Regions from separate parts of the Rahnella variigena genome, predicted to be linked through region 2. Evidence: riboswitches for the same ligand, from Rfam matches in the RefSeq annotation. Region 2 holds a riboswitch; the other holds the start of a gene.
What was found. Region 2 has a riboswitch for thiamine pyrophosphate ahead of thiC (phosphomethylpyrimidine synthase ThiC). Riboswitches for the same ligand answer to the same signal wherever they lie in the genome.
Positions count from the first base shown of each region.

Region 1: it holds a riboswitch for thiamine pyrophosphate, as region 2 does, so the genes downstream of both, thiM (hydroxyethylthiazole kinase) here and thiC (phosphomethylpyrimidine synthase ThiC) in region 2, are expected to answer to the same signal.

Region 1 is NZ_NSDJ01000001.1:4,213,923-4,222,018, forward strand. Features, by position in the region: gene CKQ54_RS19375 (hypothetical protein) at 16-627, opposite strand; gene CKQ54_RS19380 (hypothetical protein) at 869-1,717, shown strand; gene thiD (bifunctional hydroxymethylpyrimidine kinase/phosphomethylpyrimidine kinase) at 1,725-2,525, opposite strand; gene thiM (hydroxyethylthiazole kinase) at 2,522-3,331, opposite strand; TPP riboswitch at 3,366-3,464, opposite strand; gene CKQ54_RS19395 (GNAT family N-acetyltransferase) at 3,591-4,052, shown strand; gene CKQ54_RS19400 (DUF3313 domain-containing protein) at 4,192-4,851, shown strand; gene CKQ54_RS19405 (hypothetical protein) at 5,230-5,418, shown strand; gene guaA (glutamine-hydrolyzing GMP synthase) at 5,855-7,432, opposite strand; gene guaB (IMP dehydrogenase) at 7,656-8,096, opposite strand, start outside.
Region 2 is NZ_NSDJ01000001.1:1,053,443-1,061,538, forward strand. Features, by position in the region: gene CKQ54_RS04885 (HesA/MoeB/ThiF family protein) at 1-14, opposite strand, end outside; gene thiE (thiamine phosphate synthase) at 7-660, opposite strand; gene thiC (phosphomethylpyrimidine synthase ThiC) at 657-2,609, opposite strand; TPP riboswitch at 2,732-2,858, opposite strand; gene rsd (sigma D regulator) at 2,944-3,459, opposite strand; gene nudC (NAD(+) diphosphatase) at 3,558-4,343, shown strand; gene hemE (uroporphyrinogen decarboxylase) at 4,415-5,479, shown strand; gene nfi (deoxyribonuclease V) at 5,489-6,169, shown strand; gene CKQ54_RS04920 (YjaG family protein) at 6,240-6,830, shown strand; gene hupA (nucleoid-associated protein HU-alpha) at 7,022-7,294, shown strand; gene CKQ54_RS04930 (DUF1481 domain-containing protein) at 7,346-7,999, shown strand; gene purD (phosphoribosylamine--glycine ligase) at 8,065-8,096, opposite strand, start outside.

The DNA of each region.
Region 1 (8,096 bases), 3.2 Mb from region 2:
TGATTAAATCAATTACTAACAATGTCGATTGACAAAATTAGCTTTCACATATTCATTCAACAAATAGTACGTAGACTCGCATTCCATCTTTCCAGCCACCTGAGTCATTGGCGCTTCATAGGTATAAAAGCTCATAACAGCTTCGTTAACAATATCCTTAATAATGAATTTAGCACTCTCTTTTTTCAATATTTCATTTTCATTAAAACTGTCGGCATAGATAACCATCATGCTTAAACTGTAACGTAGCATTTTTCCTAAGAGAGGATGCCCTTTTGTCTTGCGATAGAAATTCTCCAGCGAGTTTAACTCCAGAGGTCCGGTCACAGGCCGGCATGACTTTAGCAAGAACGCAGCCCGCTCCTGCTGAGAATTGTTGAGACAGAACACATATGCCGTCTGTTCTAAACCAGATTCACGTGGTTTATTTTTTCTATACTGCTTAAATAACCATTGCCAGTTAAGCAGGTTTTTCTCAGGTTGCAGTAAATTTCGTCTCGCACGACGCTGCTGCCAGATAATATCACTCCGGCGAATACGCCTTATAATAAGCGGGACATTTAACTGAACGAAAGCCGCATTCATCGTCGATAATGTTTCGCAAATTACCTTTTCATGTAACGCCATATATCCTGCTTATTCCCGCGCATCAAAATAATGCCGAAATAATAATCCGCACTCTGCAATTAACAATAGTCCATGTTATTTTTGTCGAGACGCCTCGTAAAATTTCGTCCTTGCCCTCATTAATAACCGCCTCTGTGACACAGACAGTTTACGACGAAGTGCAAATTTTGCGGGTTAGCCCTAAAATCTGTATGACAACTTAGTGTAAGCTGTAAACCACACCAACACCGTGGATACTCTTATGCCAGCTGCCGTCTCCCTGAATAAAAGCTATTACAGCGCCGATCAGTCACTTTCCCTCTCTCAACTCGATAACGAGAAAGTCACGCAAATCGTGCAAGATCTGGATGTGGCTGAAAGTGAAAAAGAACATTACGTGATGGGCTGGATGGGCCAGAACAGCGTTGTGGTCGTCAGAAATTATCAGGATAAGCGCGGCACGTCGAATGGCCTGGTGCTATCCCGTGGCAACCGTTACAAACTCACCGTCCAGGCGATTACCTTCCGCATCCCTAAATTTTTGTTGTGGGTGACCTTCCGTCGCAAGCCGCGCACAATGACCGTTATTGCCTATAACAAACTGGGCGAACAGGCGACCGGCCTGCAACAATTTATCCATGTGCAGGATCCTGAGTTACGGGAAAGGCTGGAAGGTGACTGGCGCGAGCTTAATGATTATCTCGGCATGGCCTGCTGGCAGATGGACAACAACCGCCCGCTGTGGCGTCAGTTACATCAGGAAATCTCGCCACAGGCTTTGTGGACTCTGGCAGAATCATCGTGGTTCAGCGGTAAAAAACTACAAAAAGATGGCGAATTTGAAGGCTTGTGGTCGCACGAACAATTTATTGGCCGCCGCACCGGTGAGCACGCCGCATTGCTGCTGTCATGGAAGGACGAAGAAAACGAGGATATCGCCAGCTATCTGTTTGAAAGGGTTTCAGCGAACAAAATCCGCATCATGCTGCGTCCGCGTAAAGAGGAGAAATTCTATCCGCTGAACCCATTTGACGCCGTGCATCTGCAACAGGCTCTGATTAAATTTCATCAGGCTGAACAGGCGCTGAGTGAAACCCAGCGCCGCGCTTAATCTGCTGTCACCACCAGCGGTGGAAATGATGGACCGGGCCGATGCCGTGACCAACCTCCAGGGAATCGGCCTGCATCAGCGCCTGCTGCAAATATTCTTTGGCTTCGCGTACGGTATCGGCCCAGTTGTTATGACGCGGTCGCAATGCTGCAAGTGCCGCAGATAACGTACACCCCGTGCCATGAGTGTGACGGGTGTCCACACGCGGCGCGGTAAACCGCTCGCGTGAACCGGCCATAAACAGCCAGTCAGGACTTTCCTCATCACTCAGATGACCGCCTTTCATCAGCACCGCGCCACATCCCATCGCCAGTAGTGCTTCTCCCTGCTCTCGCATTTCGGTTTCATTAGTCGCTGTCGCACACTCCAGCAACGCGGCGGCTTCCGGCAGATTTGGCGTAATAATGGATACCTGCGGGATCAGCAAACGGCGCACGGCATCCACGGCTTCCGGCAGTAGCAGCGGATCGCCACTTTTCGCCAGCATAACGGTATCCAGTACCACAAAGGGCGGCTGATAATGTCTGAGCCGCTCCGCAACCACTTCCACTATCTGACTGTTTGCCAGCATGCCGATTTTCGCACTGTCTATACGCACGTCGCTCAGTACGGAATCCAGCTGCGCTGAAACAAACTTCGGCTCGATGTTATAAACTGACTGCACGCCGCGGGTATTCTGCGCCACCAGCGCGGTGATCACGCTGGTACCGTACGCACCCAGCGCCGAGAAGGCTTTCAAATCTGCCTGGATCCCCGCTCCACCGCTCGGATCTGTGCCGGCAATCGTCAGTGCATTAATCCGTTTCATTGCATCCCCTCCCCGTTCAGCCACTGCTCATCTATCAAATAAAGATTATCGAGGAACTGAGGCGTGAAACTGCCCGGTCCGTTTACGGCCGCACAGGCACGTTCACCGGCACATGACATCACCCGGCAGGCAGCAGCAACGTTATCCAGCCGGTCGCCCGGTAAAGCCACAAAGGCCGCCACCACAGCTGACAGTGCGCATCCGGTACCGACAATGCGTGTCATCATCGGATGCCCGCCTGCTACGGCCCGGCTACGTTCGCCGTCAGTGACATAATCCGTTTCACCCGTGACAGCGACAATCGCGCCGGTGTTACGCGCCAGCTGTTGTGCGGCAGGTAAAGCTGACAGGGAGTCGTCGCCGCTGTCAACGCCGCGGCCGGAGCCGCTGAGTCCGCTGAGCGCAAGAATTTCGGACGCATTACCACGAATTGCAGCAGGTTTAAGCGTGATGAGTTCAAGGCAAAATTCGGTTCGCCAGCTCAGGCCACCGACAGCGACCGGATCCAGTACCCACGGCTTTCCGGCCAGATCTGCCGCGTGAACAGCTGCCAGCATCGCATCGGCGTGAGGACGGGTCAGCGTGCCGACATTCACCAGCAAAGCATCAGCAATGGCACTGAACTGCGCGGCTTCGGCGGGATCAACCACCATCGCCGGGGACGCCCCCAGCGCCAGCAGGATATTGGCAGTAAAAGATTGCACGACGTCGTTGGTCAGGCAGTGGACCAGCGGCGCAGAGAGGCGGAGTTGTTTCAGAGAAGTGGCGGCTGTAGAGCCGGGCAACAAGGTAGGTCGGGTATTCATAAGTCTCCCTACCGGCGCTAAAGAAGGCGGTATCAGGAGAGATACCTGACTTCCCTACGCTGGCATAATCCAGATCAGGTAATACGGGTAAAATCTCAGCCCTGCTTTACAGCGGGCACCCCGAGTCAAGGAAGCATTATTGGTGGCGAGGGTCAGAATATCAATCAGGAAATGCGATATAAAATCGTTAAGTCAACGTAATTGAACTCGCCGCACTTCACTGGCAGTATCGGAAAACAAACCTAAACCACAGACTTTGATGATAAAAAATTCTCAGGAGCTTTCTTTGCCATCACCCCTCAAAATCCGGCCTTATGAAGAAGCAGACCGCCCGTTTTTACGCACGTTGTATCTGGCCTCACGAAAGCACACCTGGACATGGCTGGAGGATGATTTTCAGCTGGAAGATTTTGATCGTGCTGTTATCGGCGAAAAGATACTGGTCGCCGAACGTGACGGACATTTGCTGGGCTTCGCCTCGATTTTCACTCAGGAGGATTTCCTGCATAACCTGTTTGTCGATCCCAAATATCAGGGAACCGGCGCAGGTTCGGCGTTGCTTGAGGCTGCGCAAGAGACGTTTACCCGTCAGGGCTCTCTGAAATGTTTAGTAAAGAGTAAAAAATCAGTCGATTTTTACCTGTCAAAAGGCTGGAACATCATGGCTACAGGGGAAAGTCCAAAGGGCGAATACTATCTATTTCATTCATCAAAAAAATAATTAAAGAAGAAATGATTACCTCACATAACCGTTTTTTCGCGATCCTGACGGATATCAATTTTTCTTTTTAGTTAAGAGGTTAAATTCCGCAGCAGTGCTATACATACTTGGTCTTCCTTAAAATATTTCGAGGGTACGAATGAAAAGAATAAAACTGATGCAGGTTGCTGCAGTCGCTGGCGTGCTGTTTTTAGCCGGTTGTACCAACCACGTCACACAAGCGGATAAATTCTCAGGCTTCCTGGGGGACTATTCCGGCCTTAAGGAAGTTAAAACCGCAGGTGGCAGTCCGGTTCTTCGCTGGATTGACCCTTCGTTCAAAAAAGCCAACTACTCCTACATAAAATACGAACCGATTAAGTTCTATCCAGAGCCTCAGCCTACTGAGCAAATCAGCAAGGAAACCCTGCAGGGCGTTCTGGATTATGCTAACAGCCGTATGAAACCTGCGCTCGCTGAGCGTTTGCCTCTGACAGATCACGCGGGGCCGCGTACCTTGATCTTCAAAGGTGCAATCACCGGTGTGAATACTTCGGCTGAAGGTCTGCAATTCTATGAAGTGATCCCGGTTGCCCTGGTCATTGCCGGTACTGAAACCGCGACCGGCCACCGCACACGTGATACCGAAGTGTATTTCGAAGGCGAGCTTATTGACTCAGCAACCGGCAAACCGGTAATTAAAGTCGTCCGTAAGGGCTTCGGAAAACAAGTTTCTAACGATACACAAAAAGTCACTGCGAACGATTTGAAAACCGTGGTTGATAGTCTGGCGAACGACACCAAGTTGTTTAACGAGTAATTTTCGTCACCGCATCACAATCAGGGCAGCCAGTTGGCTGCCTTTTTTCATACTGAATCAGCAATAAACTCACGCAGCCACTGATGAATGGAAATCCGCGCTGGATGCCGTCAGCAAAATGGCGGTGATGTGATATTCCGGTACTGACACTGCAGCCGGACATTACACCGGGGATAAATGGGTTCACGGCGCATCTGAAATAACGTTTTATGTTACCTGAACATTTATTAATGCAAGGGTATCCCCCCAGCATTCTGGCGTTATGTTTTTTGGAACAGGCCTCGTAACTATGAAAATATAACTATCACAAATTCCGTTTTAATTTGCAGGTGTTTTAAAACTTGAGTAATCTGCCTTTCGTTATCAGGGAGATTAAAAATGGAATTCGACATCACGACATTTTTCAAAGCCATACTCGGCGGCGCAGGTGCAGGATATGCATTCACTGGCGGTATTTCTCTTGCACTACCGGAACTTATCGTCACGGACAGACTATTGCTTTCAATGGCGGCCATCGGTGCAGTGTTGTTGCCACTCCTGTATCTAAAGAGCATACGGAGAAAGTGAGTTGCGAGAATTACACTGGTACCTTCCCGTCAATTCAGATCAGCTTGCGCACTTCTATTGTTATCTCTGCGTTAGTTATATTTTTGTTCATCTGACATGGGATGCATTTTCGATAAAAACACCGGCATTTTCACTGGAGAACCTCCAATATAAAGTAGGGGAAATATTTTCATCAGCCACTTTTGCCAATAGTCTTTTCTTTATTGTTATTTTACTGGATATAAATAATCCTCTGAGAAATTCTGATGCATTTATTTTTCCACTCATTTTTTCAGCAATTTCAGGGATCTTTATTTCACTATCGGCAATAGTGCCTAAAGCGAAAAGCTAACAAAGTCATTGGCTATGACAACAATTAAAACAGATATAAAAAAAAGCCCCCTGCAACAGCAGCGGGCTTTAAGAGCTAGTTATCGGCTAAGGATATATTGCCGAATCATTCCCACTCAATTGTTGCCGGTGGTTTACCAGAGATGTCATACACCACGCGGGAAATGCCGTTGACTTCGTTGATGATACGGTTGGAGCAGCGGCCGAGGAAATCATACGGCAGGTGCGCCCAGTGCGCGGTCATGAAGTCGATAGTTTCTACTGCGCGCAGGGAAACTACCCAGTCGTATTTACGGCCATCGCCCATCACGCCAACGGAGCGGACTGGCAGGAAGACGGTAAAGGCCTGGCTGACTTTGTTGTACAGATCGGCTTTATGCAGTTCTTCGATGAAGATCGCATCGGCGCGACGCAACAGATCGCAGTACTCTTTCTTCACTTCGCCCAGCACGCGAACGCCTAAACCTGGCCCCGGGAACGGGTGACGGTAAAGCATGTCGTACGGCAGACCGAGTTCCAGGCCGATTTTACGCACTTCGTCTTTGAACAGCTCTTTCAGCGGCTCAACCAGACCCAGTTTCATTTCTTTCGGCAGACCGCCCACATTATGGTGCGATTTGATCACGTGCGCTTTACCGGTGGCAGACGCCGCAGATTCGATCACGTCAGGATAGATTGTGCCCTGCGCCAGCCATTTCACTTCATCCTGCTTGCAGGCTTCTTCGTCAAACACTTCTACGAAGACGCGGCCGATGATTTTACGTTTGGCCTCTGGCTCATCAACGCCAGCCAGTGCTGACAGGAAACGCTCTTCGGCGGCAACGTGAACGATATTCAGACCGAAACGGTCGCCAAACATTTCCAGAACCTGATCTGCTTCATTCAGACGCAGCAAGCCGTTGTCCACGAATACGCAGGTCAGACGCTCGCCGATTGCACGGTGCAGCAGCATCGCGGTGACGGAGGAGTCAACGCCGCCGGACAGGCCGAGGATCACGTGGTCGTCGCCAATCTGTACACGCAGACGTTCTACGGCATCTTCGATGATTTTCGCTGGCGTCCACAGGGCTTCGCACTCGCAGATATCCATCACGAAACGCTCGAGCATACGCAGGCCCTGACGGGTGTGCGTCACTTCCGGGTGGAACTGCACCCCATAGAAGCGTTTTTCTTCGTTGGCCATAATGGCAAACGGGCAGGTCTCGGTGCTGGCAACGGTCACGAAATCAGACGGGATAGCCGTCACTTTATCGCCGTGGCTCATCCAGACGTCGAGCAGCGGTTTGTTGTTCTCGCTCAGGGCGTCCTGAATGTCGCGGATCAGCGCGCTTTCAGTCTGAACTTCAACCTGCGCATAACCAAATTCGCGCTCGTTTGAGCCTTCAACATGGCCGCCTAACTGCATCGCCATGGTTTGCATGCCGTAGCAGACGCCCAGAACCGGTACACCGGCTTCGAAAACGTAATCAGGGGCGCGCGGGCTGTCATGCTCGGTGGTACTTTCCGGGCCGCCGGACAGGATGATCCCGTTCGGATTGAATTCGCGGATTTGGGCTTCGGTTACGTCCCAGGCCCAGAGTTCGCAATAGACACCCAGTTCACGCACGCGGCGCGCAACAAGTTGGGTGTACTGGGAGCCGAAATCGAGGATCAGGATACGGTGCTTGTGAATATTTTCGCTCATGAGGGGGCGTTTTCCAGAAAGCAATAAAAGCGTTAAAACGGAATATTAATCAGCCCGGAAATAACGGGCTGGGTATTAATTTGTAGTGACTCGATCCAGGCGCTCGCGAGCTAAGGTGAGGCAAAGCGGAAGCTGGCGAAAAAGCGCAGTTTACATGACGTAAATGAGCATTTTGAGCCAGCTTCCAACGCCGGCTCGCCGACGCGCAGCAGCGACTATGGGATTAAGAACCCATGCGGTAGTTCGGTGACTCTTTGGTAATCGTCACGTCATGTACGTGGCTTTCCTGGATCCCTGCACCGCTGATGCGGACAAACTCAGCCTTGGTGCGCAGGTCGTCGATGGTAGCACAACCGGTCAGCCCCATACAGGAGCGCAGACCGCCCATTTGCTGGTGGATGATTTCTTTCAGACGGCCTTTATACGCGACGCGACCTTCGATACCTTCCGGTACCAGTTTGTCGGCGGCGTTATCAGTCTGGAAGTAACGGTCAGAAGAGCCTTTGGACATCGCGCCCAGAGAACCCATGCCGCGGTAAGATTTGTACGAACGGCCCTGATACAGCTCGATTTCGCCCGGAGATTCTTCTGTACCTGCCAGCATCCCACCAACCATCACGCAGCTTGCGCCAGCAGCGATAGCTTTTGCGATATCACCGGAGAA
Region 2 (8,096 bases):
GCGTCGTTAAGCATCTTCCGGCACCTTGCTGGCGCATAAAGCCAGCAGTTCGGCGGTAGCGGCACGCCAGTCCGCTGCCTGCGTAATGGCGCTGACCACGGCAATGCTGCCGACGCCGCAATCGAGAACCGACGGCGCGCGTTCAATGCTGATCCCGCCAATAGCTACCGTCGGGAATCTTCCGTCGAGTTGCTTAATATGTCGGGAAAGTTCTTCCAGACCCTGGGGGGCTGACGGCATGTCCTTGGTCTGCGTCGGGAAGATATGTCCGAGTGCGATATATGAAGGATTCACGGCGACAGCGCGCGCCATTTCTGTATCGTCATGGGTGGAAACGCCCAGTCGTAAACCTGCCTGACGGATTACCGCAAGATCGGCAGTATCCAGATCTTCCTGACCCAGATGCACGCCATAAGCCTGATGTTTTACCGCCAGACGCCAGTAATCGTTGATGAATAACCGCGCCTGATATTTTTTCCCTAGTGCGATGGCCTCGATTATTGCTGGCTCGACTTCTTCATCGGGTAAATCTTTTACACGCAGTTGCAGCGTTTTAACCCCTGCTTCCAGCAGGCGGGCGATCCATTCCACAGTATCAACGACCGGATATAAACCGAGGTGAAAAGGAACGGCAGGAAAGGGCTGAGCGGACTGATTCATTTGTTGATCTCCGTGGCAGGGTGATAAAGCTCGCTGCCGCGTGAACGGAATTCGGCCGACATTTGCGCCATGCCGGATTCAACGAGTTCTATTGGCTGGGCTTTGGCTTCCAGCGCGGCGGCGTAATCGCGAACTTCCTGAGTGATTTTCATTGAGCAGAATTTCGGACCGCACATCGAGCAGAAGTGAGCAACTTTGCCGGATTCCTGCGGCAGCGTTTCATCGTGGTAAGCGCGGGCAGTGGCCGGATCCAGAGCCAGATTGAACTGGTCTTCCCAGCGGAATTCAAAACGCGCTTTGGACATGGCGTTATCGCGGATTTGCGCACCCGGATGACCTTTGGCTAAATCGGCGGCGTGTGCTGCGATTTTGTAGGTAATCAAACCCTGCTTAACGTCTTCTTTGTTCGGCAGGCCGAGATGCTCTTTTGGCGTGACATAACACAGCATGGCGCAGCCAAACCATCCAATCATCGCCGCACCAATACCGGAGGTGAAGTGGTCGTAACCCGGCGCGATATCAGTGGTCAGCGGGCCGAGTGTATAGAACGGCGCTTCGTGGCAGTGTTCAAGTTCTTCGGTCATGTTGCGTCGGATCATCTGCATCGGCACATGCCCGGGACCTTCGATCATCACCTGCACATCGTATTCCCAGGCAATTTTGGTCAGTTCGCCCAGCGTGCGTAATTCAGCGAATTGTGCTTCGTCATTGGCATCCTGAATTGAGCCCGGACGTAAGCCGTCGCCCAATGAAAGGGAGACATCGTAGGCGGCGCAGATTTCGCAAATTTCACGAAAATGCTCAAACAGGAAACTTTCGCGATGATGTGACAGACACCATTTCGCCATAATCGAACCACCACGCGACACAATGCCGGTCAGACGTTTGGCCGTCATCGGCACGTAACGCAGCAAGACACCGGCATGAATGGTGAAGTAATCGACGCCTTGCTCGGCCTGTTCCAGCAGGGTATCGCGGAACATTTCCCAGTTCAGGTCTTCGGCCACGCCGTTCACTTTTTCCAGCGCCTGATAAATCGGCACCGTGCCGATCGGCACCGGGCTGTTACGCAGGATCCATTCGCGGGTTTCATGAATATAACGGCCGGTGGAGAGATCCATCACGGTGTCTGCGCCCCAGCGCGTTGACCACACCAGCTTCTCGACTTCTTCTTCGATGGATGATGTCACCGCTGAGTTGCCGATATTAGCGTTCACTTTCACCAGGAAATTACGCCCGATGATCATCGGCTCTGATTCAGGATGGTTGATGTTAGCAGGAATAATCGCACGCCCGGCGGCGACCTCCTGACGCACAAACTCTGCGGTGATATTGGCAGGCAAATGCGCGCCAAAGCTTTCACCGGGGTGTTGCTGGCGCAAAATCTCACCACGGATCCGCTCGCGGCCCATGTTTTCGCGAATGGCGATGAACTCCATTTCCGGGGTAATCGTGCCTTTGCGTGCGTAATGCAGTTGCGTAACATTTTTGCCAGACATGGCTTTACGCGGACGCGGCAGATGTTCGAAGCGCAGATGATCCAGCCCTTCGTCCGCCAGCCGTTGCTGGGTAAAGCCGGAGCTGACCTGTGGGAGTTCCTCCGTGTCCGCACGCTCTTTTATCCAGCGGGCACGTAATTTTTCCAGACCGGTGTGCACGTCGATAACTGCTGACGGATCCCCGTAAGGTCCGGCGGTGTCATAAACAGGGATGGCTTCGTTTTCTTCGAACTTCGGATTATCTTTGCCACCGCCGACCAGTGTCGGGCTGAGCTGGATTTCACGCATCGGCACGCGAATATCTTTGCGGTCACCTTCAAGATAAATACGGCGGGAATTGGGGAAGGCTTCGCCCTGCAAACTGTCGATAAACGACTGAGCCTGCGCACGTTGTTCACGGCGATTAGACGCTTTCTTTTCGGAAATAACGGGTTTCTGGGTACTCGACATAGCAAATTCCTCGCAAAAAAACGTGATGGAAAATTGCTTGTCTGGAGGTTTACGGCAGGAGTAAAAATGGGCGGTGCAGCACAGGCGGCCTGATGCAGGCGAATGCCAGAGTGAGCTGAACGCATAACATTACTCTTGTTCCCTTCGCGGGTACTAACCCGATCAGGTTCCGCGGATCCCGAATTAACGGTCTCAGCCTGGCGTAATCTTCGCGAGAAAATTATGCGCTAGGCACTCCGACAAGAAGCCTCAATATAGGAGGCGTTTTTTGAAACTACAACTAAAACTACAATTAAAACCACAAACAGGTGCAGAGTTTTAATGTGACAAAGCGTTAAGCCGGTCTGGCGAGATGTTCTTCATTTGCAGGGGGTTTTTCTTCATGATTGCTGCGGTCAAATGCCAGAATAATCAATTGATCTTCCAGCTGAAAACGCGCATCCAACGCTTCACCTACATCGGATAATGCATAATGAAATGCGAAAGCATTGTCATCATCAATATCATTTTCAGTGTAACTATCATGGAAAGCCATGATAGCTTCAGTGTTCAGCTCCAGTGCAGGGTATATTTTCGCAGCCTGCAATTTTATCGGACTGTTCGCACCTTCGACTTCATCAATGATCCGCTGATACAGATGGAAATGACCGGCAGAAAGATAGTCCACCAGGTTATGGCAAAAGTTATCCAGCGCTTTTTCGTTGAGAGGGGTATGTTTTTCTTTATTGGGTTTCAGGCCGACCAAAGTGCAGTACGAAACCAGCAGCTCTTTGCGCGCGTGCAGCCATTGATCCACTAACTCATTACTGCCACCAACGCGTTGGGTCAGTCTTTCCAGACGATTTAGCATGGTTGACTCCGTGAGCGATAAAAAAGTAACTAAAAGTTACTAATATGTGAATATCTTACTCAGATTGTCAGTCCCGACGAGGTTATGCAACAACAATTATGGAATTACAGATTACTGAGCAACATAACGGCTGGTGGGTTATCAGCCAGGAAGGCAAGCTGTGGCTGCCTGAGGGCGAACTGCCGTTTGGCAGCGCCGCACAATATTCTCTGACCGGTAAAACGGCGCGTCAGATTGGTGAATGGCAGGGTGAACCTGTCTGGCTGGTCCGTCAGACAATGCCAAATCATATGGTTTCTGCCCGTCAGCTGCTGGATCAGGATCGCGGATTATTCCAGCTGGTCGGGCGCGGCGTGCAGCTGTCAGAATTTTATCGTTCTCATAAGTTCTGCGGATACTGCGGGCATGAAATGCACGTCAGTAAGACCGAGTGGGCCGCACTTTGCGGGAATTGCCGCGAACGCTATTACCCGCAGATTGCGCCCTGCATCATTGTAGCAATCCGCAAAGGTGATGAGATTTTGCTGGCGCAGCACGTCCGTCATCGTAATGGCATTCACACGGTTCTGGCTGGCTTTGTTGAAGTCGGTGAAACACTGGAAGAAACCGTGGCTCGCGAGGTCATGGAAGAAAGTAATATCCGCGTGAAGAATGTCCGTTACGTCAGTTCCCAACCGTGGCCGTTCCCCAATTCGCTGATGATGGCATTTATGGCGGATTACGACAGCGGCGATATTAAACACGACCCGAAAGAGCTGCTTAACGCTGACTGGTACCGCTTTGACCAGCTGCCACAGCTGCCACCGCCCGGCACGATTGCCCGTCGTCTGATTGAAGACACAGTTGCGCAGTGCCGCGCAGAAAGCGAAGACGACGAGGTCTAGCGTCAGTTTTGCGTGATAGAATGCCGTCATATGATTGTCGGGCGGCCCGAATATTGAAGGAAAGAGCAAGAATGAATGAGTTGAAAAACGACCGTTACCTGCGTGCTTTGTTACGTCAGCCAGTGGACATTACACCGGTGTGGATGATGCGTCAGGCTGGCCGTTATTTGCCGGAGTACAAAGAAACCCGCGCTGAAGCCGGCGATTTTATGTCGCTGTGTAAGAATGCCGAACTGGCTTGTGAGGTGACTTTACAGCCGCTTCGTCGCTATCCGCTGGATGCAGCGATCCTGTTCTCCGACATCCTGACCATTCCTGATGCGATGGGGCTGGGGCTGTATTTCGAAGCCGGTGAAGGCCCGCGTTTTTCTTCGCCACTGACCAATCGTGCTGATGTCGAAAAGCTGCCGGTTCCGGATCCTGAAATGGAGCTGGGCTATGTGATGAACGCCGTGCGTACCATCCGTAAAAACCTGAAAGGTGAAGTGCCGCTTATCGGTTTCTCCGGTAGCCCGTGGACTCTGGCGACGTATATGATTGAAGGCGGTAGCAGCAAAGCCTTTACCAAAATTAAAAAAATGATGTACGCCGATCCGTCTACCTTGCACCTGTTGCTGGATAAAGTGGCCGACAGCGTCATTCTTTACCTTAATGCTCAGATTAAAGCGGGCGCGCAGTCGGTGATGATTTTTGACACCTGGGGCGGCGTGCTGACACCTCGCGATTACCGTGAGTTCTCTCTTAACTACATGCACAAAATCGTCGATGTCCTGATTCGTGAAAACGAAGGCCGCCGTGTGCCGGTGACCTTGTTTACCAAAGGCGGAGGCCAGTGGCTGGAAGCGATGGCGGCAACGGGTTGTGACGCGCTGGGTCTGGACTGGACCACCGATATTGCTGAAGCGCGCCGTCGGGTTGGCGACAAAGTGGCGATTCAGGGCAACATGGATCCTTCCATGCTTTACGCCTCACCGGTGCGGATTGAGCAGGAAGTGGAAACCATTCTGGCTGGTTTCGGCAAAGGTAATGGCCATGTGTTTAATCTTGGCCACGGTATCCACCAGGACGTTCCGCCAGAAAATGCGGGAGCTTTTGTGGAAGCGGTACACAGCCTGTCCCGCCAGTATCACGAGTAACATGGCATTATGATCGACACGCGCGCGTTACGTGAAGAGCAACGGATCCTCGCAGATCAGATTGAACTGCAGGATCCGCCTGAATTCACCACACCGTCGTTGATCGCCGGTGTGGATGTCGGGTTTGAGCAGGGCGGTGAAGTCACCCGCGCGGCGGTCGCTGTTCTGAGTTATCCAACTTTGGAGCTGGTCGAATACCAGATAGCCCGCATTCCGACCGTCATGCCCTACATTCCTGGTTTCCTTTCTTTCCGTGAGCTCCCCGCACTTTTACAAGCCTGGCAGCAAATCTCATCGCACCCTGATCTGGTTCTGGTTGACGGGCAGGGGATCGCGCATCCGCGGCGGCTCGGTGTCGCCAGTCATTTTGGCCTGATGATTGACGTGCCGACCATTGGTGTGGCGAAAAGCCGTTTATGCGGGCAGTTCCTGCCGTTAGGTGAAGCGCTACACAGCAGTCAGGGGCTGTATGAAGGCGATGAACAGATTGGCTGGGTGTGGCGAAGCAAGCTACGCTGTAATCCATTGTTCATCTCGCCTGGTAATCGGATCAGCATGGATTCTTCTCTTTATTGGGTGGAACAATGCATGCGGCAATATCGGCTGCCGGAACCGACCCGTTGGGCGGATGCCGTGGCATCAAACCGGGCGTCGTTTCAACGCTGGCAACGCTTGAGTGATGATCTTTAGGAATCAAGGAATAGGGATATTGATTTATTTCAGGTAAACTCCCGCGCAGAAAAGTTAACGAGATCAACTCATGTTACGTAATCCAATTCATTTACGTCTCGAAAAGCTGGAAAGTTGGCAACACGTGACGTTTATGGCGAGCTTGTGCGAACGCATGTACCCGAACTATCAGGCATTTTGCCTGGAAACCGGGTTTGGCGAAGCACAGCTTTACCGTCGTATCCTGGACTTAATCTGGGAAACGCTGGTGGTAAAAGACGCCAAGGTCAATTTTGACTCACAGCTCGAAAAACTGGAGGAAGCGGTGCCTTCTTCCGATGATTACGATCTCTACGGGGTTTATCCGGCGATTGATGCGTGTATTGCATTAGGCGAACTGATTCATTCGCGTCTAAGCGGCGAAACGTTGTCTCATGCCATTGCGGTGAGTGAGACGTCAATTCGTACTGTCGCGATGCTGGAAATGACTCAGGCAGGTAAAGAAATGACCGATGAAGAACTCAAGGTCATCCCTGCCGTTGAAGAAGAATGGGACATCCAATGGGAGATTTTTCGCCTGTTGGCTGACTGTGAAGAGCGTGACCTGGAATTAATAAAAGGGTTACGTTCTGACCTGCGTGAAGCCGCTGTCAGTAACATCGGCATAAATTTAGCGCAATAAGGCAAGAAAACGTGATTTAACGCCTGATTTGTCGTGCCTTAAGGCTTCACATCCGCACCCTGTCTGGTCTACATTTGGGGTGCGTAAAAAAAAGTGGCTATCGGTGCGTGTATGCAGGAGGGTGCTGTCAATCGGCATATCCGTCGCACTCGATGCTTTGCAAACGATAAACACACTGTAAAGGATAACTTATGAACAAGACTCAACTGATTGATGTAATTGCGGACAAAGCTGATCTTTCCAAAGCACAGGCCAAAGTTGCTCTTGAATCTACTCTGTCTGCTATTACCGAGTCTCTGAAAGAAGGTGATGCTGTACAATTGGTTGGTTTCGGGACTTTCAAGGTAAATCATCGTAACGAGCGTACTGGTCGTAACCCACAGACTGGTAAAGAAATCAAAATCGCAGCTGCAAACGTGCCTGCGTTCGTTTCTGGTAAAGCTCTGAAAGACGCTGTTAAGTAATTGCTTGCAGTGAAAAGAATAAGCGGAGGGGTTTTTAGGCCCCTTCAGTTTATCACCCCCAGGTTGGTAGCAGGTTTACTGGTGCTCGGTCTGGTGGGTTGTAGTTCTGATAAAGGTTCTGAGTTATTCTTTGCCAGCGGTTATGTTGCTGATCAGGGAATCAACCGGCTCTGGCGTGAAGATACCGCCCAGCACGAGCCTCAAACCATTCTCAACGTCTATAGCCCCTATTTCGGCGGCGATACGATCATCACCCGATACGAATTCCAGCAGGGGCAATTGCACCTGATTAAAGAAACTCATGCCACCAAAACGGATTTGGGCGTCATGCTGCGTTTTGACGAGGGTGGCAATGTCAGCTTTATGCAGCGACAGCTCCCGGAGCGTCGGGAAAAATTATCCTCTGATGAAATCGAACGCTATAAATATGAAGCGTCAAAAATCCTCGACCTGAGCAATGCGCTGCAGGCAGGGAATGTCCGCCTGGTTCAGGCTCGCTGGCGCAAAGGCATCATAACGACCTGCGCAGGTGAACAAGTGACGCCGGCGCTCACTGTCCGTTCACAGGTCTGGCTGGCGAAACGAGCCAGTCGCAGTAATGATAATCTGGGGCTAGCCTGGCTGACGGCACCGCAGGGCAACGAGCTGTTGCTGGTCGCCAATGAAGATTTCTGTAAATGGGAACCGAAAGAGTCTGACCTCTGATCCCGTTTTGATAAAAGAAAAGGCACGCCGAAGCGTGCCTTTGTTGATCGTCGGGACGGAAAAAATTACTGATTACGTTCGCGGTCGATAGCGCGAT